2 regions of the Azohydromonas lata genome follow, and region 1 is predicted to be linked to the other one. Evidence: riboswitches for the same ligand, from Rfam matches in the RefSeq annotation. Region 1 holds a riboswitch; the other holds the start of a gene.

What was found. A riboswitch is a leader RNA that binds a small molecule or an ion and turns the genes downstream of it on or off. The one in region 1 is predicted to bind glycine.
Region 2: it holds a riboswitch for glycine, as region 1 does, so the genes downstream of both, SM757_RS12520 (D-amino acid dehydrogenase) here and gcvT (glycine cleavage system aminomethyltransferase GcvT) in region 1, are expected to answer to the same signal.

What each region holds. Positions count from the first base shown of each region.
Region 1 covers NZ_JAXOJX010000010.1:112,312-122,938, reverse strand. The annotation lists gene SM757_RS08900 (phospholipase D-like domain-containing protein) at 1-858, shown strand, start outside; gene SM757_RS08895 (3-oxoacid CoA-transferase subunit B) at 925-1,563, opposite strand; gene SM757_RS08890 (CoA transferase subunit A) at 1,576-2,277, opposite strand; gene SM757_RS08885 (LuxR C-terminal-related transcriptional regulator) at 2,375-2,962, shown strand; gene SM757_RS08880 (acyl-CoA thioesterase) at 3,015-3,434, opposite strand; gene SM757_RS08875 (YceH family protein) at 3,470-4,123, opposite strand; gene SM757_RS08870 (SDR family oxidoreductase) at 4,129-4,914, opposite strand; gene SM757_RS08865 (electron transfer flavoprotein-ubiquinone oxidoreductase) at 5,092-6,777, shown strand; glycine riboswitch at 6,897-6,996, shown strand; glycine riboswitch at 7,008-7,136, shown strand; gene gcvT (glycine cleavage system aminomethyltransferase GcvT) at 7,182-8,336, shown strand; gene gcvH (glycine cleavage system protein GcvH) at 8,464-8,838, shown strand; gene gcvP (aminomethyl-transferring glycine dehydrogenase) at 8,983-10,627, shown strand, end outside.
Region 2 covers NZ_JAXOJX010000018.1:15,105-25,731, reverse strand. The annotation lists gene SM757_RS12550 (hypothetical protein) at 1-218, shown strand, start outside; gene SM757_RS12545 (lytic murein transglycosylase) at 304-1,722, opposite strand; gene SM757_RS12540 (hypothetical protein) at 1,721-1,972, shown strand; gene SM757_RS12535 (hypothetical protein) at 2,029-3,366, shown strand; gene SM757_RS12530 (hypothetical protein) at 3,427-3,684, opposite strand; gene SM757_RS12525 (LysR substrate-binding domain-containing protein) at 3,762-4,661, shown strand; gene SM757_RS12520 (D-amino acid dehydrogenase) at 4,724-5,980, opposite strand; glycine riboswitch at 6,045-6,150, opposite strand; glycine riboswitch at 6,151-6,256, opposite strand; gene SM757_RS12515 (porin) at 6,287-7,405, opposite strand; gene SM757_RS12510 (M20 aminoacylase family protein) at 7,603-8,781, opposite strand; gene SM757_RS12505 (tripartite tricarboxylate transporter substrate binding protein) at 8,796-9,740, opposite strand; gene SM757_RS12500 (methyl-accepting chemotaxis protein) at 10,062-10,627, shown strand, end outside.

The DNA.
Region 1 (10,627 bases):
AACGTCAACCAGCGCGACCACCGCAAGCTGGTCGTGGTGGACGGGCGCACGGCCTTCCTGGGCGGCATCAACATCAGCAGCGTCTACTCCAGCGGATCGCTTTCCGGCGGCGGCTCGCGCGGGCGCGCCGTGCGCAAGGAACAGCAGCGCCAGCGCGACGTGAACGCCCTGCCCTGGCGCGACACGCAGGTGCAGATCGACGGTCCCGTCGTGGCCGAGTACCAGCGCCTGTTCCTGCAGACCTGGGCCGCGCAGCACGGCCCCGAACTGCCCGCGCGCGACTACTTCCCGGCGCAGCAGCCGCAGGGCAGCGAGGTGGTGCGCGCCATAGGCAGCGCGCCGGACGAGCCCTACAGCTTCATCTACGCCACGCTGATCTCGGCGCTGCGCAGCGCGGAGAGCGAAATCCTCATCACCACGGCCTACTTCGTGCCCGACCCTCAACTGCTCGAAGCGCTGCAGGAGGCGGCCCGGCGCGGCGTGAAGGTTCAGATCCTGCTGCCCAGCCGCAGCGACAGCGCCTTCGTGCTGGCCGCCGGGCGCGCCTCCTACCAGGCGCTTCTGGACGCGGGCGTGGAGCTGTACGAGCGCCAGCAGGCGCTGCTGCACGCCAAGACGGCGGTGATCGACGGCGTATGGTCCACCGTGGGCTCCACCAACCTGGACTGGCGCAGCTTCCTGCACAACCAGGAGCTCAACGCCGTGGTGTTGGGCGCCACCTTCGGCGCGCGCATGCGCGAGGTTTTCAGCCGCGACCTGGCGGCCTCGCGCCGCCTGGACGCCGAGGAATGGAAGCGCCGCCCGCTCGCGGAGCGGCTCAAGGAGCAGGCGGCCAAGGTGTGGGCGTGGTGGCTGTAGCCGCTGGCGCGGCGACCCAATGAAAAAGCCGCCCGCGGGCGGCTTTCGTCTGGGTGCGCGGGCGGCTTACAGCAGCGTCACGCCGGTGCGTTCCTGCACGTACTCGCGGGTGACTTCCGGGGCCAGCTCGACGAGCTTCAGGCCTTCGGGCGTCACGTCCATCACGGCCAGGTCCGTGATGATGCGGTGCACCACGCCCACGCCGGTGAGCGGCAGCGTGCACTTGGGCAGGATCTTGAGGTCGGTGGTGCCGTCCTTCTTGCGGGCCACGTGCTCCATCACGACGATCACGCGCGGCACGCCGGCCACGAGGTCCATGGCGCCGCCCATGCCTTTGACCATCTTGCCGGGGATCATCCAGTTGGCCAGGTCGCCCTTTTCGCTGACCTGCATGGCGCCCAGGATGCTCAGGTTGATCTTGCCGCCGCGGATCATCGCGAAGCTCTCGTGCGAGCCGAAGATGCTGGAGCCGGCAATGGTGGTGACGGTCTGCTTGCCGGCGTTGATGAGGTCGGCGTCGACTTCATCCTCGGTCGGGAACGGGCCGATGCCCAGCATGCCGTTTTCGCTTTGCAGCCACACCTCGATGCCGGCGGGCACATGGTTGGCCACCAGCGTCGGGATGCCGATGCCGAGGTTCACGTAGAAGCCGTCCTGCAGCTCGGTGGCGGCCTTGGCGGCCATCTGGTCTTGGGTCCAGGGCATGTCGTGTCTCCTTCAGGCGGCCGGACGGGTGGTGCGCTTTTCGATGCGCTTCTCGGGGGTGGCATTGAGCACCAGGCGGTGCACGTAGATGCCCGGCAGGTGCACGGCGTCCGGATCGAAGGCGCCGACTTCGACGATCTCCTCGACTTCCACCACGGTGATCTTGCCGGCCATGGCCGCGGCCGGGTTGAAGTTGCGCGCGGTGCGGCGGAACACCAGGTTGCCGCTCTTGTCGGCCTTCCAGGCCTTGACCAGCGACACCTCAGGGTTGAGCGCGCGCTCCATGATGTAGGTGTGCCCGTCGAACTCGCGCGTCTCCTTGCCCTCGGCCACCAGCGTGCCCACGCCGGTGCGGGTGAAGAAGGCCGGGATGCCCGCGCCGCCGGCACGCAGCTTTTCGGCCAGCGTGCCCTGCGGCGTGAATTCCAATTCCAGCTCGCCAGCCAGGTATTGGCGCTCGAACTCCTTGTTCTCGCCCACGTAGCTGGAAATCATCTTTTTGATCTGCCGGGTTTCCAGCAGTTGCCCCAGGCCAAAACCATCAACGCCGGCGTTGTTGGAAATGACGGTGAGATTCTTCACGCCCGTGTCGCGCAGTGCGGCGATCAGGGCTTCGGGAATGCCGCACAGGCCAAAGCCACCGACGGCCATGAGCTGGCCGTCCTTGACGATGCCCTTCAGCGCTTCTGCGGCGCTCGGGTAGAGCTTGTTCATCCGGGGTCTCCTACGTGGAACGGGCGCAATGTACTACTTAACGCATTAAGTAGTTGGTAAGTAGAATCGCCTAAAGCCAATTCCGGAGCCCTGACAAATGCAAATTCCCCTGCCGAATTCTTCCGAGTTGGCGCCACTGGACTACCGCACCGCATTCGACCTGGCGCCCATCGGCCTGGTGATTTCGCGCAACCGGCAGATGCTGGACTGCAACCGCCGCATGCTGGCCATGTTCGGCGCCGAGCGCGAGGAGCTCATAGGCTGCTCTTTCGAGGTGCTGTACCCGAGCATGGAAGAGTTCGAGCGCACGGGGCAGCGCATCGTGGCCAGCCTGGACGAGCAGGGCTGGTACGCCGACGAGCGGGTGATGAAGCGCGTGGGCGGCCCGCAGCGCAATGAGCTCTTCTGGTGCCATGTATCGGGCCGCGCCCTGGACCCGTCGCAGCCGCACGCCGCGGGCATCTGGAGCTTCGAAGACCTCTCGCCGCGCCGCCGCCTGGGCTGCGAGCTCACGGCACGCGAGCGCGAGATCGCCGCGCTGCTCATCGACGGCCTCACCAGCAAGCTCATAGGCCGCAAGCTCGACATCAGCCCGCGCACGGTGGACGTCTACCGTGCCCGCCTCATGCGCAAGTACGGCGCCTCCACCACGCCGGAGCTGGTGCACAAGCTGCTGTGCGCGTGAGCCATGAAAAACGCCGCCCCGGGGCGGCGTTTTTGGGCGGTGCGCGAAGGCGTCAATCCAGCAGCGCCCGCACCCATTGCGGCAACGGCACCGAGCGCTTGGTGTTCGAGTCGGCCCACACCACCTTGGCGCCGCCGCTGGCGGCGATGTCGCCGGGGCGGTCCGTGCGCTCCAGCGTGGTGTAGGTCTCGAAGCTGCTGCGCCCGGGCCTGGCGACGTAGAAGCGCGCCAGCAAGTCGCCCGGGTATTCGAGCTGCTGATGGAAGTTGCAGAAGGCGTTGACGATCACCGGGCCGCTGCCGTCCGGGTCCGGCGGCACGCCGTGCGACTGCAGCCAGTCCACGCGCACCATCTCCAGGTAGCGGAAATACACGGTGTTGTTGACATGGCCCATGGCGTCCATGTCGCCCCAGCGGATGGCAATCCGCGACTCGAACACCAGTCTTTTGTCTTCAGGCAGATCAAAGCGCATGCGGTCGTTCTTGGCTGTCGGCGTGCTTCAGGCGCTCAGGTGGTGGACTCGGAATTGAGCTGCGGGTCCATGCCCAGCTCGGCGGCCATGCGCAGCACCAGGGCGCGCAGCTCGGCCACCTCGGCGCGCAGCGCGGCGATCTCGTCGGCGCGCGCAGGCTTGGGAGCGGCCAGCTCTTCCGGCCCGGCCACGGGCAGCGAGGGCTCGCCGGTGAGCAGTTGCGCCCAGCGCGCCTCGCGGGCGCCCGCGGCGCGGGCCAAGCGCACCACGCGCGGCGGCGACTTCTCGGCCAACTCTTCCAGGAAGCCTTCCACCGACGAGGTGTCGGCAAAGCGGTGCAACCGCTCGCAGTTGGCGCGCAGCTCGGCGGCGGTTTGCGGGCCGCGCAGCAGCAGCGTGGCCAGCAGCGCCACCGCCGCGCCGGGCACGCCCAAGCCGCGGTTGGCGTTGTGGTCGTAGCGCGTGACGCGCGTGCCGCTGACCTCGTTGATCAGCGACAGCTCGCGCAGCCCTTCGATCGCCTCCAGCACGTCGGCCTCGGTGAGGTTCATCACCGGGTCGCGCGCGGTCTTCTGGTTGCAGCCGGCCAGCAGCGCGTTGAGCGACAGCGGGTAGGTGTCGGGGACGGTCGCCTGCTTCTCCACCAGCACGGCCAGCACGCGCCCTTGCGCGTGAGTCAGGTCGCGCATGGCGGTCACCAGACGCCGAAGCCGTCGTCGGCGGAGATGACGGCGCCGTTGATGAAGTGGCTCTCGTTGGCGCAGAGCATCATGAGCACGGAGTCCAGGTCCTGCGGCCGGCCTATGCGCTTGCGCGGCGTCATCTTCACCAGGTCCTGCGCGGTGGCGCGGGTCCACTCGTGGTGGTTCTGCTCGGTGTCGATGTAGCCGGGGCAAATCGCGTTGACGTTGATGCCGTAACTGCCCCACTCCAGCGCCATGGCACGCGTCATGTAGATCAGCCCGGCCTTGCTCATGCCGAAGGCGCCGGCCTCGGCCTGGACGCGCTGCGCGGCCATGGCCGCGATGTTGACGATGCGCCCACCGGTGAAGGTGCCGGGCAGGGCACCCTGGGCGCGGCCGATCATGCGCTTGGCCACTTCCTGTGCCATGAAGAATGCACCGCGCAGGTTGCACTTCATGACGTAGTCGTAATCCTCGGGCGTGACTTCCAGCAGCTTTTGCTGGGCGTTGACGCCCGCGTTGTTGACGAGGATGTCGATGGCGCCCATCTCCGTCTCGGCGTGGGCGACCGCGGCGCGGATGCTGTCGGGGTCGGTCACGTCCAGGCCCACGACGTGGGCATCGCCGCCTTCGGCCTCGATCTCGGCGCGCAGCGTCTTGAGCTTTTCCACGCGCCGCGCCGACAGCACCACACCCGCGCCGGCACGCGCCAGCACACGAGCGAATTGCGCACCCAAGCCACCGGAGGCGCCGGTGACGAAGGCCACGCGGCCCGATAAATCGATTTGGTAACTCATGAGGCAGCAGCCTCCTCGTCTGCATGCAAGAGGGGGCGGCCAAGATAGCACGCCCGGCCAGGGTTCCCGGCGCTGGCGGGTGCCGATTGCGCCGGGCCGGCGCAGCCGCTCCTGATGCGCAAAGGGTGTAGCCGCCGACTTAAGATGGCGGGTTTTTCCAGCACAACACAACATTCGATGACGCCGCAGCAACTGCTTGAACAGTACGGTCCGCGCGAGTCCATGGACTACGACGTGGTGATCGTCGGCGCCGGCCCCGCGGGCCTGGCCACCGCCATACGCCTGAAGCAACTGGCTGCCGCGGCGAATGCTGAGGTGTCGGTGGTGGTGCTGGAAAAGGGCTCGGAGCCCGGGGCGCACATCCTCTCCGGCGCGATCATGGACCCCATCGCGCTGACCGAGCTCATCCCGGACTGGAAAGAAAAAGGCGCGCCGCTCAAGCAGCCCGTCACCGAGGACGAGTTCCTTTTCCTCTCCGAAGCCGGCCACAAGGCCACCCCGCACAAGTTCCTGCCGGACTGCTTCAAGAACCACGGCAACTACATCGTCAGCCTGGGCGAAGTGGTGCGCTGGCTGGCCGAACAGGCGGAAGGCCTGGGCGTGGAAATCTTCCCCGGCTTCGCCGCCGCCGAGGTGCTCTACGCCGAGGATGGCCACGTGCGCGGCATCGCCACGGGCAACATGGGCATAGGCAAGGACGGCGAGCCCACGGACAACTTCCAATTGGGCATGGAGCTGCTGGGCAAATACACGGTCTTTGCCGAGGGCTCGCGCGGCCACCTGGGCAAGCAGCTCATAGAGCGCTTCTCGCTGGGCGCCGGCAAGAACCCGCAAAGCTACGGCATAGGCCTGAAAGAGCTGTGGGAAGTGCCCGCAGCCAATCACAAGCCCGGCCTGGTGGTGCACACCGCGGGCTGGCCGCTGCAGCCCGACACCTACGGCGGCTCCTTCATCTACCACGCGGCCGACAACAGAATAGCCATCGGCTTCGTGGTCGGCCTGGACTACCAGAACCCCTGGCTGTCGCCCTTCGAGGAATTCCAGCGCTTCAAGACGCACCCGGAAGTGCGCAAGCACCTGGAGGGCGGGCGGCGGCTGTCCTACGGCGCGCGCGCCATCACCGCGGGCGGGCTGTTGTCGCTGCCCAAGACCGTGTTCCCCGGCGGCGCGCTGGTGGGCTGCGACGCGGGTTTCCTGAACGCCAGCCGCATCAAGGGCAGCCATGCGGCGATCAAGACCGGCATGCTGTGCGCCGAAAGCGCCTTCGAGGCGCTGCAGGCGGGCAGGAGCGGCGACGAGCTGGCGGCCTACCCCGAAGCCTTCGAGAAGAGCTGGCTGTTCACCGAGCTGCAGCAGGCCAAGAACTTCAAGCAGTGGTTCAAGAAGGGCCGCTCCACCGCCACGCTCATGACCGGCGTGGAGCAGTGGCTGCTGCCCAAGCTGGGCATGAAGAACCCGCCCTGGACCCTGCAGCGCAAGCTGCCCGACCACGTCAACCTGCGCCCGGCAGCCGACTTCCAGAAGATCGAGTACCCCAAGCCGGACGGCAAGCTGACCTTCGACCGGCTCTCCTCGGTGTTCGTGAGCAACACCAACCACGAGGAGAACCAGCCCGCGCACCTCACGCTCAAGGACGCGACGGTGCCCGTGCGCATCAACCTGCCGAAGTTCGCCGGGCCGGAAAGCCGCTACTGCCCCGCGGGCGTGTACGAATTCGTGGCGGCCGAGGGCGGCGGCGAGCGCTTGCAGATCAACGCCCAGAACTGCGTGCACTGCAAGACCTGCGACATCAAGGACCCGACGCAGAACATCGTCTGGGTCACGCCCGAAGGGGGCGGCGGGCCCAACTACGTGGGCATGTGACGAGCACGTGAGCGTGGCAGCCGCCGCGCTCCGGCCACCGGGGGCGGTTGTCGCAAGACGCCAGCCCCTTTGTCTTTTTGCGACAGCCCCGGCCGCGGCGCGGGGGCACGCTGATACACTTCGGCCCGCCAGGAGAGAGCCCCTTGAACGTGGGGCCGCCGAAGGCGCAGGGGTTCAATTTGGCCCCGAACGCTCAGGCAAAAGGACTGGCAAGCGCTCCGTCACCGGAGCGACACCTCACTGGAGAGAGACTGCGCCCGCTACGGGGCTTGCAGTCCACCGAAGGGGCAAGCGCAGTGGCATCCTCGAAACAAGGGGCCCTCGCCAATCTCTCAGGTAAAGCGGACAGCGGGGGCAACCAGCACCACCCTCACCGGTGGAAGCCCGCCCTTGGGAGACCTGCCATGACCGCTCCGACCGCCGCCACGCCCGCCGACGCCTCGTCCACCCCCGCCCTGCAGCGCACGCCGCTGCACGCGCTGCACCTGGAGCTGGGCGCGCGCATGGTGCCCTTCGCCGGCTACGAGATGCCGGTGAGCTACCCGGCGGGCATCCTGGCCGAGCACCGGCATTGCCGCGAGGCGGCGGCGCTCTTCGACGTCTCGCACATGGGCCAAGTGCGGCTGGTGGGCGACGACGCGGCGCTGGCGCTGGAATCGCTGGTGCCCGTGGACGTGCTGGACCTGCCCGTGGGCCGCCAGCGCTACGGCTTCTTCACCAACACGGCCGGCGGCATCCTGGACGACCTGATGGTCGCGCGCCGCCCCAGTGACCTGTTCATGGTCATCAACGCCAGCCGCAAGGACCACGACCTGCAGCTCATGCGCACGCAGATCGGCCACCGCTGCCAGGTCATCTCCATGCCCGAGCGTGCGCTGCTGGCGCTGCAAGGTCCGCTGGCCGTGCAGGCCCTGGCCAAGCTGGACGCGGGCGTGGCGGCGCTGACCTTCATGGGTACGGGCACGTTCACGCTGGCGGGCGCCGAATGTTTCATTAGCCGCAGCGGTTACACGGGTGAGGACGGTTTCGAAATCTCCGTGCCGGCCGAAGCCGCCGAGGCGCTGGCCAAGGCGCTGCTGGCCATGCAGGAAGTGAAACCCGCCGGCCTGGGCGCGCGCGACACGCTGCGCCTGGAAGCGGGCCTGTGCCTCTACGGCCACGACATCGACGAGGACACCACTCCCGTCGAAGCCGCCCTCACCTGGGCCATCCAGAAGGTGCGCCGCGCGGGTGGCGCGCGGGCCGGCGGCTACCCCGGCAGCGCGGCCATCGAGGCGCAGCTTGCCAACGGCGCGCCGCGCAAGCGCGTGGGCCTGCTGGGCCTGGAACGCGCCCCGGTGCGCGAGGGCGCGCCCGTGCTCAACGCCCAGGGCGAGCGCGTGGGCAAGGTCACCAGCGGCACGCTGTCGCCGCAGCTCGGCAAGCCCATCGCCATGGCCTATGTGGACAAGGCCTGCGCCGTGCCGGACGCCGAGATCTCGGCCGAAGTGCGCCTGAAGCCGCAGCCCATGCGCGTGGTGGCCATGCCCTTCACGCCGCACCGCTACCACCGCGGCTGACACGCCCGTCCTCCCCACGCGCCGGCCACCGAGGACGTTCCAGGCCAGCCGGCGCGTACCGCCTTTCACCGTTTCGTTTTTCAACCCGGCGCCCAACAGTGCGCCGCCCCGTCCAGGAGAGTCGCCCATGACCACCAAGTACACGCCCGACCACGAGTGGATCAACATCGAGGACCACGATGCCGCCGTGGTGGGCATCACGCACCACGCGCAGGACGCGCTGGGCGACGTGGTGTTCGTCGATCTGCCTGAAGTCGGCAAGACCTTCGCCAAGGGCGACGTCGCGGGCGTGGTGGAGTCCGTCAAGGCCGCCGCCGACATCTACATGCCCGTGAGCGGCGAGATCGTCGAGGTCAACGAGGAGCTGCGCAACCAGCCCGACCTGGCCAACTCCGACCCGCTGGGCAACGGCTGGTTCTTCAAGGTGCGCATCACCAACATGGCCGAGTTCGACGACCTGATGGACCCGCCGGCCTACGACGCGCTGCTCAAGGCCGAGTGATCCCCCAGGCCGGCGCTGGCGCCTCACCAGGCGCGCCCCGGCCGCCGCGCGGCAAGCCTCTTGCCGCGCTGAAAACGCAGTTCCCGCGGCGCCCGCCTTTCCTCCCGCGTCCGCATCCCTACCCCTCTTGTGCCCTCCGCGACCATGCCTGCTACCTTCCCTTCGCTGGCCGAGCTCGAAAACACGTCCGAATTCGTTTTCCGCCACATCGGCCCGGAGCCGCATGAACAGGAGCGGATGCTGTCGGTGATCGGCGCCGCTTCGCGCCGCGCGCTGGTCGAGGCCGTGATGCCGCGCAACATCGCCCGCGGCAAGCCCATGGCGCTGCCCGCGCCGGCCACCGAGGCGCAGGCGCTGCTGGAGCTGCGCGACATCGCCTCGCGCAACCGCGTCCTCAAGAGCTTCATCGGCCAGGGCTACCACGGCACGCTCACGCCCACGGTCATCCTGCGCAACGTGCTGGAGAACCCGTCCTGGTACACGGCCTACACGCCCTACCAGGCCGAAATCTCGCAGGGCCGCATGGAGGCGCTGCTGAACTTCCAGACGATGATCACGGACCTCACGGCCCTGGACATCGCCAACTCGTCCATGCTGGACGAGGCCACCGCCGCCGCCGAGGCCATGACGCTGGCCATGCGCGTGGGCAAGAGCAAGAGCACGCGCTGCTTCGTCGCCGACGACGTGCTGCCGCAGACGCTGCAGGTCATGCAGACCCGCGCCCAGCCGCTGGGCATCGAGATCGTCACCGGCCCGGCCGAATCCGCCGGCGAGCACGACTGCTTCGCCGCCCTCTTCCAATACCCCGGCGTCACCGGCCGCGTGCGTGACCTGAAGCCGCTGGCCGACGCCGTGCACGCCCGCGGCGGCCAGGTCATCGTCGCCGCCGACCTGCTGGCGCTGACGCTGCTGAAGGCGCCGGGCGACCTGGGCGCCGACATCGCCGTGGGCAGCACGCAGCGCTTTGGCATGCCCATGGGCTGCGGCGGCCCGCACGCCGCCTACATGGCCACGCGCGACGCGGCCAAGCGCTCCATGCCCGGCCGCCTGGTGGGCGTGAGCGTGGACGCCCAGGGCGCCCCCGCGCTGCGCCTGGCGCTGCAGACGCGCGAGCAGCACATCCGCCGCGAGAAGGCCACCTCCAACATCTGCACCGCGCAGGTGCTGCCCGCCGTGGTGGCGAGCATGTACACCGTCTACCACGGCCCCGAGGGCTTGAAGCGCATCGCGCGCCGCGTGGCGGCCTACACCGGCATCCTGGCCGCGGGCCTCAAGCAACTGGGCTTCGCGCTCGGCAACGAAGAGGCTTTCGACACCCTGCACGTGCTCACGGGCGAGCGCACCGCCGGGCTGCTGGCCGCCGCCGAGGCCGCGGGCATGAACCTGCGCCGCGCCAGCGCCGACTCGCTGGGCATCACGCTGGACGAGACCACCACCCGCGCCGAGCTGCAGGCGCTGTGGAAGGTGTTCGCGGGCGAACAACCCGTGCCCACCTTTGCCGACTTGGAGCGCAGCGCCCCGCTGCTGCCCGCGGCGCTGGCGCGCGAGAGCGCCTTCCTGACGCACCCGGTGTTCAACACCCACCACAGCGAGACCGAAATGCTGCGCTACCTGCGCGGCCTGTCGGACAAGGACCTGGCGCTGGACCGCAGCATGATCCCGCTGGGCTCCTGCACCATGAAGCTCAACGCCACCAGCGAGATGATTCCCATCACCTGGCCGGCCTTCGCCCACGTGCACCCCTTCGCGCCGGCCGACCAGCTCGAAGGCTACAAGCTGCTGGACGAGC
Region 2 (10,627 bases), on a different contig from region 1:
ACCTGTTCATGTCCAACGCCTTCAGCGACTTCGTCATGGGCCTGTTCAAGAACTGGCTGGAGTTCTGGAGCGAGCTGAGCCAGACCAGCATGAGCTTCATGGACCAGACCTCGAAGACCATGCTGAAACAGGCGCCCGCCATGGCCACCGAGGCCGTGCGCAGCGTCACCGATCTGGCCCAGGGCAAGACGCCGCGCTCGCGCCCGGCGGCAGCCTGAGGCGGCTGGCCTGGCCTTCCAGCCGGCGCCGCCACGGTGCCGGCTGAAGCCCCTGGCCCTCGCGGGCCGACGGCCGGCGCCCCCGTCAGCGGCGCACCTCCGCCCCCGACGCCTGCACGGCGGCGGGCACGGCCGCGGCGGGTAAGGCAGCCGCCTCGCCGCCCGCGCAGGACGACGCGCCTTCCTTGGCCGCCGGCGCTTCAGCGCGCAGCCGCGCCAGGATGCGCCCGCCCGACCGCCCCGTGTCCGGCAGCTCCAGCCGCATCTCTTCCGCGCGGATGGCGGCCGTCGTGCGCGGGCCGTCGCGGCCGTCCGGCTGCACCTCGCAGTGGCCGCGCGCACGCAGCAGCGCCTGAAGCTCCTTCAGGTCGCGGCGCGAGAGCAGCGGATCGTCCGTGGGCCAGGGTCGGCGGGGCGGCGGCGCGCCGCGCAGCGCGTCGGACAGCAGGCCGATGGCCAGCCCGTAGGAGTCGGCGCGGTTGTAGCGCCAGATGGCCTGGTAGTTGGGCGTCACCAGCCAAGCCGGCCCCTCGGCGCCCGCGGGCATGAGCAGCGCGGTGCGCAGCTCGGCCTCCCAACCCGGCGCGCCGCCCTCGCCCAGCAGCGGGCCACCGTCGACGCGCCGCACACCGTCGGCCGCCCATTGCGCCAGCGTGCGGCACTGGCCCTGCGGCTGGCCGCGCTCCAGGCAGCGATGGCCGCTCTCCAGGGCGTTGAAGCGCTCCAGCGCCGCGTTGGGCAGCTTCACCTCCACGCCCCAGGGCAGGCCGCTGCGCCAGCCCAGCGCGGCCAGGAAGCGCGCCGTGGTGGCCAGCGCGTCCGGCGTGCTGCCCACGATGTCCACGCGGCGCGCGCCCTCGGTGGCGCTGTCCATGTAGGCCTTGAAGGTGGCGGGCATGAACTGCGTCTGGCCGAAGGCGCCCGCCCACGAGCCCAGGAAAGTCTCGGGCACCACGTGCCCCTCCTGCAGCAACCACAGCGCGGCGAAGAAATTGCGGCGCCGCTCGGCGCTGTCCAGGTTCAGGCAGGCGCGGCTGAGCGTGGCGTCCACCACCGGGTAGCGGCCCTGCACGCGGCCGTAGTCGGTCTCTATGCCGAACACGGCCACGTTGGTGGCGGCGTCCACGCCGTGGCGCTGGGCGATGGCCGCCAGCGCCGCAGCCTGGGACGCCAGCAGCGCGCGGCCGTCGGCGATGCGCTCGGCGTCCACGCGGCGCGCGAGGTAGTCCCAGATGGGAATCTGGAACTCCGGCTGCGAGGCGGTGGCGGCCTCGATCACCGGGCGCAAGTCCTGCGCCGTGCGCGTGTACTGCTCGAAGCTGCGCGGCGAAACATCCGGCGCCTCCGGCAGCCGCTTGCGCAGCGCGTCCACGCAGGGGGCCAGGCTTTGGGCGGCGGACGCCTCCTCGTCGGCGGCTTGGGCGCTGCCGCCGCCGGCCAGCAGCGCCGACGCGGTGGCCAGGGCCAGGGGAAATCGGTGAATTCGGTGTAGGCGGACATTCATGAGCGAGCAGCTTAGGCCGTCCGGCACGGCCCCTGCGGCCCGGCGGCAGGCGGCGCTCCCGCGCGAACTGTTGCCAGCCCGGTTACTTTGTACACATTTTTTGACGTTTTCCGTGATTCAACCGTCCCGGCTCCGCGCCGATGTCCTGGGCACGCCGTCAAAAAACAAGCTCACAACAGCAGCCGCGCAGCACGCGCAACAACGGCAACGTCTTTTCCTTGATCCCGCCGCCGGGCACGCCCAGCGCTGAACAAGCGCGCGTGCCGGAGGCCGTTGCGGCGACGCCCCGCCGATGGTTTGCCGGTCATGAACAACACCCACAATTTCTCTGCCACGCGGCTGGCCCTTGCCGTCTCGCTGGCCGTGTCCGCCCTGTTGGCCGCCTGCGGCGGCGGCGGCGATGCCGGCCATGACGCCGCGGCGTCCGCCACGCTGGAAGCCGTGCAGGCCGTGCCGGTGGCGCAGGCCCACAACACCCCCACGGCGCCGGACGCCATGGCCGATGTGGCCCCGCGCGTGGCCCCCTGGGAGCTGCAGGACGACGCCGTGGAATCCGCCGCCTTCCTCACCAGCCAAATGCAGTTGGCCGAGCCCACCGAGCACGCCCTGGCTGCGGCCGCTGCCGCGGCCACGGCCGACCTGCGAGTGAAGTGGAACCCCGGCCACTACGTCTCGCTGCCGCTGCGCGACGAAAGCACCATCCTCAAGGCGCTGGCCGAGATACGCGCGCTGCCGCAGGTGAAGGGGCTGATCCTGCGCTACGAGTGGGCGCAACTGGAGACGGCCAAGGGCGTCTACGACTTCAGCCGCATCGAGCGCGACCTGAGCTTGGCGCAGGGCGCGGGCAAGCGGCTGTGGGTGATGGTGGCCACCAAGGTGTTCCGCCCCGGCGGCCGCGCCGTGCCGGACTACCTGATGACGCCGGAGTACGAGGGCGGCGCCTACAAGATCGTGATCGGCGCGCGCGACGCCATTGGCAGCACCGAGCGCTACGGCCAGAACGCGGCGCTGCACAACACCAAGGTGCGCGACCGCCTCGTCGCGCTGGGCAATGCCATGGGCGCGCGGCTGAACCGCCACAACGCGCTCGAAGGCGTCACCTTCAACGAAACGGCCATGGGCCAGACGCTGGTGCCGTTGACCACGGAACAAAAGCGCGCCTACTTCAACAACCTGGCGCAGGTGGATGCGGCCACGCAGCGGGCCTTCCCCAACACCGTGGTCATGCAGTTCATCAACTTCCCCAAGACCTACATGCCGGGGCTGGTCACGAGCATGGCCGGCAGCGGCGTGGCACTGGGCGGGCCGGACATCTTCCTGGAAGACCGCGACCTCAACACCCACATCTATCCGCTGTACGACCTGGCCAAGGGCAAGGTGGCCATAGGCCCGTCGGTGCAGCCCGAGAACTACGCCACCACCGTGCAGCACGGCGCGCCCAATCCGCCCAAGATCAGCGAGCTCTACGCCTTCGGCCGCACGCGGCTTGCGGCCAACTACATGTTCTGGACGCGCCCGCGCTTCGGCAACGACTACCCGCGCGTGCTGGAGTTCTTCAAGTCCTCGGCCTTCCCCAAGGACGCCGCCGGCGGGTTGACCACCACCTGCCCGTCCACCTACGCGGCCTGCACGGCGCGCCTGTAATTCACCCCTTCAACCCAAAAATCGGGCTCCCAGAGCCCGATTTTTTTGTTTGTAACCGGGTCAGATCTTCTCGACGAGGCCCAGCGCCAGGACCAGGGCGGTGGCGACGCCCGTGCCGGCCAGCATGAAGCGGCCCAAGTACCACAGCCCTTCGCGGGCGGACAGGGCGTGCGCGGTCCTGTCCCGCCTGGAACGGCCGCGGCCGGGTGCTGCGGCGGCTTGCCGGTGTTTTTCGACTTCGAGACGAAGCTCATCGATCTGGGTGCGCAGTTGCTCGATGTCGCTGTCAGTCCTTGACGTTTCTGACTTCTTGCTCATGCCCGCCATGGTGCCGCCGCGTGCCGGCCGAGCATGGCCAAAGCGTTTCATGGCTGCGTTCTGGCAGATTCGCGCCCATGCGTCACGACCTCACCAGCCTGGAGCTCTTCGTCGCCGTCGCCGAGTGCGGCAACCTCACCCACGCCGCGCAGCGGCAGCACCTGGCCGTGTCGGCGGTGAGCAAGCGCATCGCGGAGCTGGAGGAGCTGGCGCGCACGCCCTTGCTCATACGCCAGGCGCGTGGCGTGGCGCTCACGCCCGCGGGGCAGTCGCTGCTGCACCACGCGCGGCAGATGCTGCAGCTCGTCCAGCGCATGGACGAGGAGCTGGGCGAGTACGCCGGCGGCATGAAGGGCCACATCCGGCTGCATGCCGTGGCCTCGGCGCTGACGCAGTTCCTGCCGGAAGAGCTTGAAAGCTTTCTCTCCCGCCACCCCGGCGTGCACATCTCGCTGGAGGAGCGCACGGGCAAGGCCATTGCGCGTGCCGTGGCCGACGGCAGCGCGGACCTGGGCATCGTTGCCGGCCCAACGGCGGCGCCTGGCCTCAGCGCCCTGCCCTACCGCACCGACCGCCTGGTGCTGGGCGTGCCCAACGGCCATGCGCTGGCGCGGCGCAAGGCGGTGCGCTTCGAGGAGGCGCTGGCCTATCCCTTCGTCGGCCCGCATGCCGAGAGCTCCCTCTCGGCGCTGATGCAGCAAGGCGCGCAGGCCTGCGGGCGGGCACTCTTGCAGCGCATCCAGGTCAGCAGCTTCGACGCCATGTGCCGCTTGGTGGAAACGCGGCTGGGCATCACGCTGCTGCCGCAGGGCGTGCTGGCGCCGCACGTGGCCGCCGGGCGGCTGCGCAGCGTGGAGCTCAAGGAGGCCTGGGCCACGCGGCAGATGGCCATCGTGCTGCGGGAGCCGGGGGAGCTGAGCCATGTGACGCGGGCGCTGATCGACCACCTGCAAAAGGCGGCGGCCCAGCCCCGCTGAACGGCCATTCCAAAAAAACAGCAACGCACACCTGTAGGAGGCCGTGTCGTCTCAGCCGCCGCTCAAGCCGCCAGCGCCCCTGCCGGCAGCGCCTGGCGCGCGCCCAACGCCTGCTCCACCGACGAGCCCAGCAGGTCGGCCGTGGCCGCGGAGAGCGTCCAGCCCAGGTGGCCGTGGCCGGTGTTGTAGAAGACGTTGGCGCGGCGGCCGCGGCCCACGCGGGGCATGAGGTCCGGCATCATGGGCCGCAGGCCGGCCCAGGGCACCACCTGGCGCGTGCTCACGCCGGGGAAGCACTGCTGCACCCAGTCCACCAGCGGCTTGATGCGGTCGGCGCGGATGTTGCGGTTGAAACCATCGAATTCCGCCGTGCCGGCCACGCGGAAGCGGTCGTCGCCCAAGCGGCTGGTCACGAGCTTGGTCTCGTCGTCCAGCAGGCTCACGGTGGGCGCGCCGGCGCGGCTGGCCTCGTCCAGCAAGCTCACGGTGATGGAGTAGCCCTTGACGGGATAGATGTTCACCCGGTCGCCCAACTGCGCCGCCAGCTCCCGGCTGGCCACGCCGGCGCACACCACCACGGCGTCGAAGCGGTGCACTTCGCGCTGCGCGCCCTGGCCGGCTTCCACCGTGGCGACCTGGCCGTCGCTGCGCAGCGCGCGCACGTCCTGGCCGTAGAGCGTGCGCACGCCGCGGCGCGTGCAGGCCAGCGACAGGCCATGCGTGAACTTGTGGATGTCGCCCGTGGAGTCGCTCTCCGTGTAGAAGCCGCCGTAGTACTGGCCGGCCAGCGTGGGCTCGATGGCGCGCATCTCCTGCGGCGTCACCGCGCGGCGCGGCAACCCGCCGCGCGCCAGCAGCGCCGACACGCTTGCCGCATGCTCGAACCCCTTGCGGTCGCGGTAGATGTGCAGGATGCCCTGGCGCTTGAGGTCGAAGTCAATGCCCTCGGCGTCGGCCCAGCCGAAGAGGTGCTCGCGCGCGCGGATGGCCAGCTCGGCCGTGGCCACGGTGTTGCGCTCGTAGTGCGGGATGTTGGCGATGAACTGCGCGAACCACGACAGCTTGTGCCAGCTCGGCTTCGGATGGACCAGCAGCGGCGCGTCGCTGCGCAGCATCCACTTCAGGCCCTTGAGGATGGTGGACCAGTGCGTCCACACCTCGGCGTTGGAGGCCGAGAGCTGGCCGCCGTTGGCAAACGAGGTTTCCATCCCGGCGTAGCGGTGGCGCTCGAACAGCGTGACATCAAGGCCGCGGCGCGCAAGCGCGTAAGCCGTGGTGACACCGGTGATGCCGCCGCCAATGACTGCAATCGTCTTCATGGGAACAGGTTCCAGCAAACGTCAGAGGGTCCAAGGCGCGCGGCGCGGCCCAATCCATGCCACGCGCGCCCCCTCTGTTCGGAACCTGAGAGATTCACGGCCCGCCTGGGGCCGCTTGCTCCTTCGGTGTGCCGGGCGACGATCTCCGGCAGCTCTTCAGAGTGTGTGTGAGAACCCGACCGGTCCTGGATGCCTGAGAGATTCCGGGGCGGTTGCTCCTTCGGCGCCCCAGCCAGGCCTTGAAGGCCGGGCCGGGAGCTCTCCCGATCGGGTCATGGCCTTCACGAAGAAGGCCAGGGTGTGCGCTCAGAACATGTGGCGCACGCCCGCGGCCAGTGTACCGGCATGGCCGTCGGCCGCCAACGCGTTGCCCGGGCCGAACAGGCCGTTGAGCGCCGCGGTGGCGCGGCCGTTGAAGCCGCCGTTGTCGTCCGTCACGCGCACCCAACGCACGTAGACGTCGGTGCGCTTGGACAGCGCGTGGTTCAGACCGACGTTGAGGAAGGTGTTCCTGCCCGTGGCCTTGTCCGCGCCCGTGGCCCAGGCGCGGCCGTTGTCCTGCACCCAGCCGGCCTGCGCCACGAAGCTCCAGGCGCCCGCGGGCACGCGCACGCCCAGCGCAGCGCCGCGCGTGCGGGGCGTGGCGGCGGTGCCGGGCAGGTCGTTGCAGTGCTCCCAGTAGTTGCCGCTGGCCAGGAAGCTGCTGAACTGCCAGGCCGCGCCGAGGTTGAAGGCCTGCTGCTTGGCCGTGCCGCTGCCCAGGCTCTGCCCGCCCTGGTGGACGGCCAGGCTGGCGTCCAGCGCGCCGGACTGGTATCGCAGCAGGCCGCCCACGCTGTTGCGCGCCGTGCCCGCGGCCGGCACCCACACGGCCGACGCGCCGGGCGCCACCGTTGCGCGCTCACCGAAAGCCACGGCCACCGCGGCCGACAGCCCGCCCAAGGTGGGCGACCAGTAGCTCACCTGGTTGTCCTGCCGGCCCTGGTCGCCGCTGAGGTACATGGCCAGCACGGGCGAGAAGTTGGCGAATCCCTCGACGTCGCTGCCCGCCATGGCGTAGTGCATGGGCGCGTACTGGCGGCCCAGGCGGATCTCGCCCGCCGTGGCGGAAGCCAGCGACACCCAGGCCTGGCGGCCAAAGAGCCGGCCGCCCTGAAGCGACAGGCCTGTGTCGGGGGCGAAGCCGCTTTCCAGGATGAAGGCCGCCTTGAGCCCGCCGCCCAGCGCCTCGCTGCCGCGCAGTCCCCAGCGCGAGGGCGACAGCCCGCCGTTGGAGACCTTGGACACCGAGGGCGCGCCGCTGAGGCGGGCCGACTCGGCATAGAGGTCCATGATGCCGAACACGGCGACGCTGGATTGCGCCAGCGCGGAAGTGGCGCAGCCGGCCAGGACGGCGGCGGCGATGAGATGGCTTTTCTTGTGCATGGGTCGTCTCCTTGTCGTTTTTGCTTTTGTGCGGCTGGGATGCCGCGTGTGCTGCTGGGTTGCTGCTGGGTTGAGGGCGCGACGGCGCGCACGGCCAAGCTGCGCCCAACGCGGCGCTTGGGCCGCGGGCCGTGGTGTCGTCGCTCAGGGGGCCGCGGCTGCACGCCGCGGCAGGGGAAAAGCGCCGCTGCCGCGCGCTAGGCCAGGAAGCGCTGCGCCAGCTTCACCCAGTAGGCGGCGCCTATGGGGATGTTGGCGTCGTTGAAGTCGTAGCCGGGGTTGTGGACCATGCAGGCGTGCGCGGCGTCGCCGTCCCCATCGCCCTGCCCGTTGCCGATGAGCAGATAGCTGCCCGGCACGCGCTCCAGCATGAAGGCGAAGTCCTCGCTGCCCGTGAGCTGCGGGCCCTGCAGCGTCACTTGGTCGGCGCCCACGAGCTCCAGCGCCACCTCGCGCGCCAGCGCGGTCTGCGCGGCGTCGTTGACCAGCACGGTGTAGCCGCTGCGGTAGTCGATGTCGGCACGCACGCCCAAGCTCTCGGCCTGCGCCGTCACGAGCGCGTGGATGCGTTCGCGCAGCAGCGCGCGCACGCCGCGGTCCAGCGCGCGCACCGAAAGCTGCATGTGCGCCTGTTGCGGAATCACGTTGTTGGCCTGCCCGGCCTGCAGCGCGCCCACGGTGACCACGGCGGCCTGCAGCGGATCGACGTTGCGCGCGACGATGCTCTGCAGCGCCATCACGATGGAGGCGGCCGCCACCACCGGGTCGGCCGCGTGCTGCGGCATGGCGCCATGGCCGCCGCGGCCGTGCAGCGTGATGCTCACGTAGTCGGAGGAGGCCATCATCGGCCCCTCGCGCAGCACCAGCCGGCCCTGCGCAACGCCGGGCATGTTGTGCATGGCGAAGATGGCGTCGCAGGGGTACTTGTCGAACAGGCCGTCTTCCAGCATGCGCAGCGCGCCGCCCAGGCTTTCCTCGGCGGGCTGGAAGATGAGGTTGAGCGTGCCGTCGAAATCGGCCGCCGCCAGCAGCCGCGCCGCGGCCAGCAGCATGGCGGTGTGCCCGTCGTGGCCGCAACCGTGCATGAGGCCGGCGCGGCAACTGGCATGGGGCAAGCCGTTGGCTTCCTGTATGGGCAGCGCGTCCATGTCCGCGCGCAGCCCCAGGCGGCGCTTGCCGCTGCCGCGGCGCAGCCGGCCCACCACGCCGGTGCCGCCCAGCCCCTGCTCGACCTCGTAACCCCAGTCGCGCAGCTTGCCCGCCACCAGCGCGCTGGTGCGGTGCTCCTCGAACCCCAGCTCGGGGTGGCGGTGGATGTCGCGGCGCAGGGCCACGAACTCCGGCGACTGCTCCGTGCTCAGCGACAGCAAATCCACGTCCGTTCCCCTTCTCACTGCGCCTGCAGGTTGATGTCGCGCGCGATGCGGCGGTAGCGCGCGGCCTCGTCCGCGAAGAACTTCGCCGACTCGGCCAGCGTCATGGCCGGCGCCGCGGTCTGGCTTTGCGCGGCGAGCTGCTTGCGCACCTCGGCGTCCTGCAGCACGGCGGCCATGGCCTTGTGCAGCCTTTCCAGCGCGGGCGCGGGCGTGTCCTTTCGCACCATGAGGCCGGACCAGATGGTGTAGTTCAGGTTCTTCAACTGGCGGCCCTCGGCCACGGCGGGCACGTTGGGCAGCAGCTCCGAGCGCTTCGCGCCGAGCTGGCCGATGACCTTGAGCTTGCCCTGCTCGGCCAGCGCGCCCATGCCGGCCGAATACACCAGCACGGCGAAGTCCACCATGCCGCCGCCCAAGTCCTGCAGCACCGGGGCGTTGCCCTTGTAGGGCACGTGCTGCAGCGCCACGCCGGTCTGCTTGGCGACGTCCTCGACGATGAAGTGGTAGAGCGAGCCTATGCCCACGCTGCCGTAGGTCAACGGCCTGTCCTTGGACTTGCGCGCGAGGTCCAGCAGTTCGTCGGCAGAGCTCACCGGCAGGTCCTTGCGCGTGACCAGCACCAGCACAGCGTTGCCTATGGGGTGGACCAGCGTGAAGTCCTCGGCCCTGAGCTTGACCGCGGCGTTGGCCAGCGGCGAGAGGATCACCTCGTTGGGCGAGCCCTGGAACAGCATGCGGCCGTCCGCGGGCGCGGCCAGCACCTTCTGCGCCGCCAGCGCGCCGCTGACGCCGCCCAGGTTGTCCACCAGCACCTGCTGGCCCAGCGCCTTGGACAGCGGCGTGTTGACGATGCGCGCGATCGCGTCCGACGGGCCACCGGCCGGATAGGGCACCAGCAGCGTGGCGGGCTTTTCATCGGCCCACGCAGGTGTGGCGCCCAGGGCGGCTGCCCCCGCCATCACGAGGAAAGAACGCCTGCCGGCCTTGAATCGCTCCATCGCATGTCTCCTTGCTTCGCCCTTGTGGTGAGCTGACGGGCGAGAGCGTAGAGAGAGCCCAAAGATAAATCCAATGCATTGTCTGCAGCTATTTCATGCATTCATCGCATGGCTTACGGGTGCTGACGACGCCGGATACACCTTTCCAAGCACTTTTGTTTCGTAACGATCAGGTAACGATGCTTGACCGGGACAAGCAGATCATTCCGGGGTCGGGTCTGACGTAGCGCAAAGGATGCGCTTTCGATTCACGCCCTCAATCTCAAGAATGGATCTCGGCCCATGTCGAACTTCAAACTCAGTACGCGCCTGTTCCTGGGCTTTGGGCTGGTGCTTGCGCTGCTGGCGGTGATCGTCGGCACGTCGGCCTGGCAGATGTCCAAGCTGGCCGACAACAGCACCTTCTACGCGGTGAACCTGGTGCCGTCGTACCAGGAGCAGGACAAGGTCGTCATGGAGCTGGGCAACTTCCGCCGCTTCGAGTACCGCCACATCCTGTCCAACACCACGTCCCAGATGGACGAGCTGGAGACCAGGATCGATGGTGTCCGCAAGAGGATCAACGACTCCCTGGACCTGTACGCCAAGAACCTGGTCGCGGACGACGAGGACAAGCGGCTGCTGCTGCAGGCCAAGACGGCCATTGACGCCTACATCGCCGTTTGGGACACCAAGCTCAAGGCGACGTCGCGCCAAACGGTCAACGACCCCGCCCAAAGGGCGCAGGCCACGGCGATTGCCATTGGCGCTTCGGCCAAGGCCTACGAAGAGGCGTTCACTGCCGTGCGGACCTGGTTTGACTACAACGTCAAGCTCTCCAGCGACCAGGCCAAGGTTGCGGACAACAC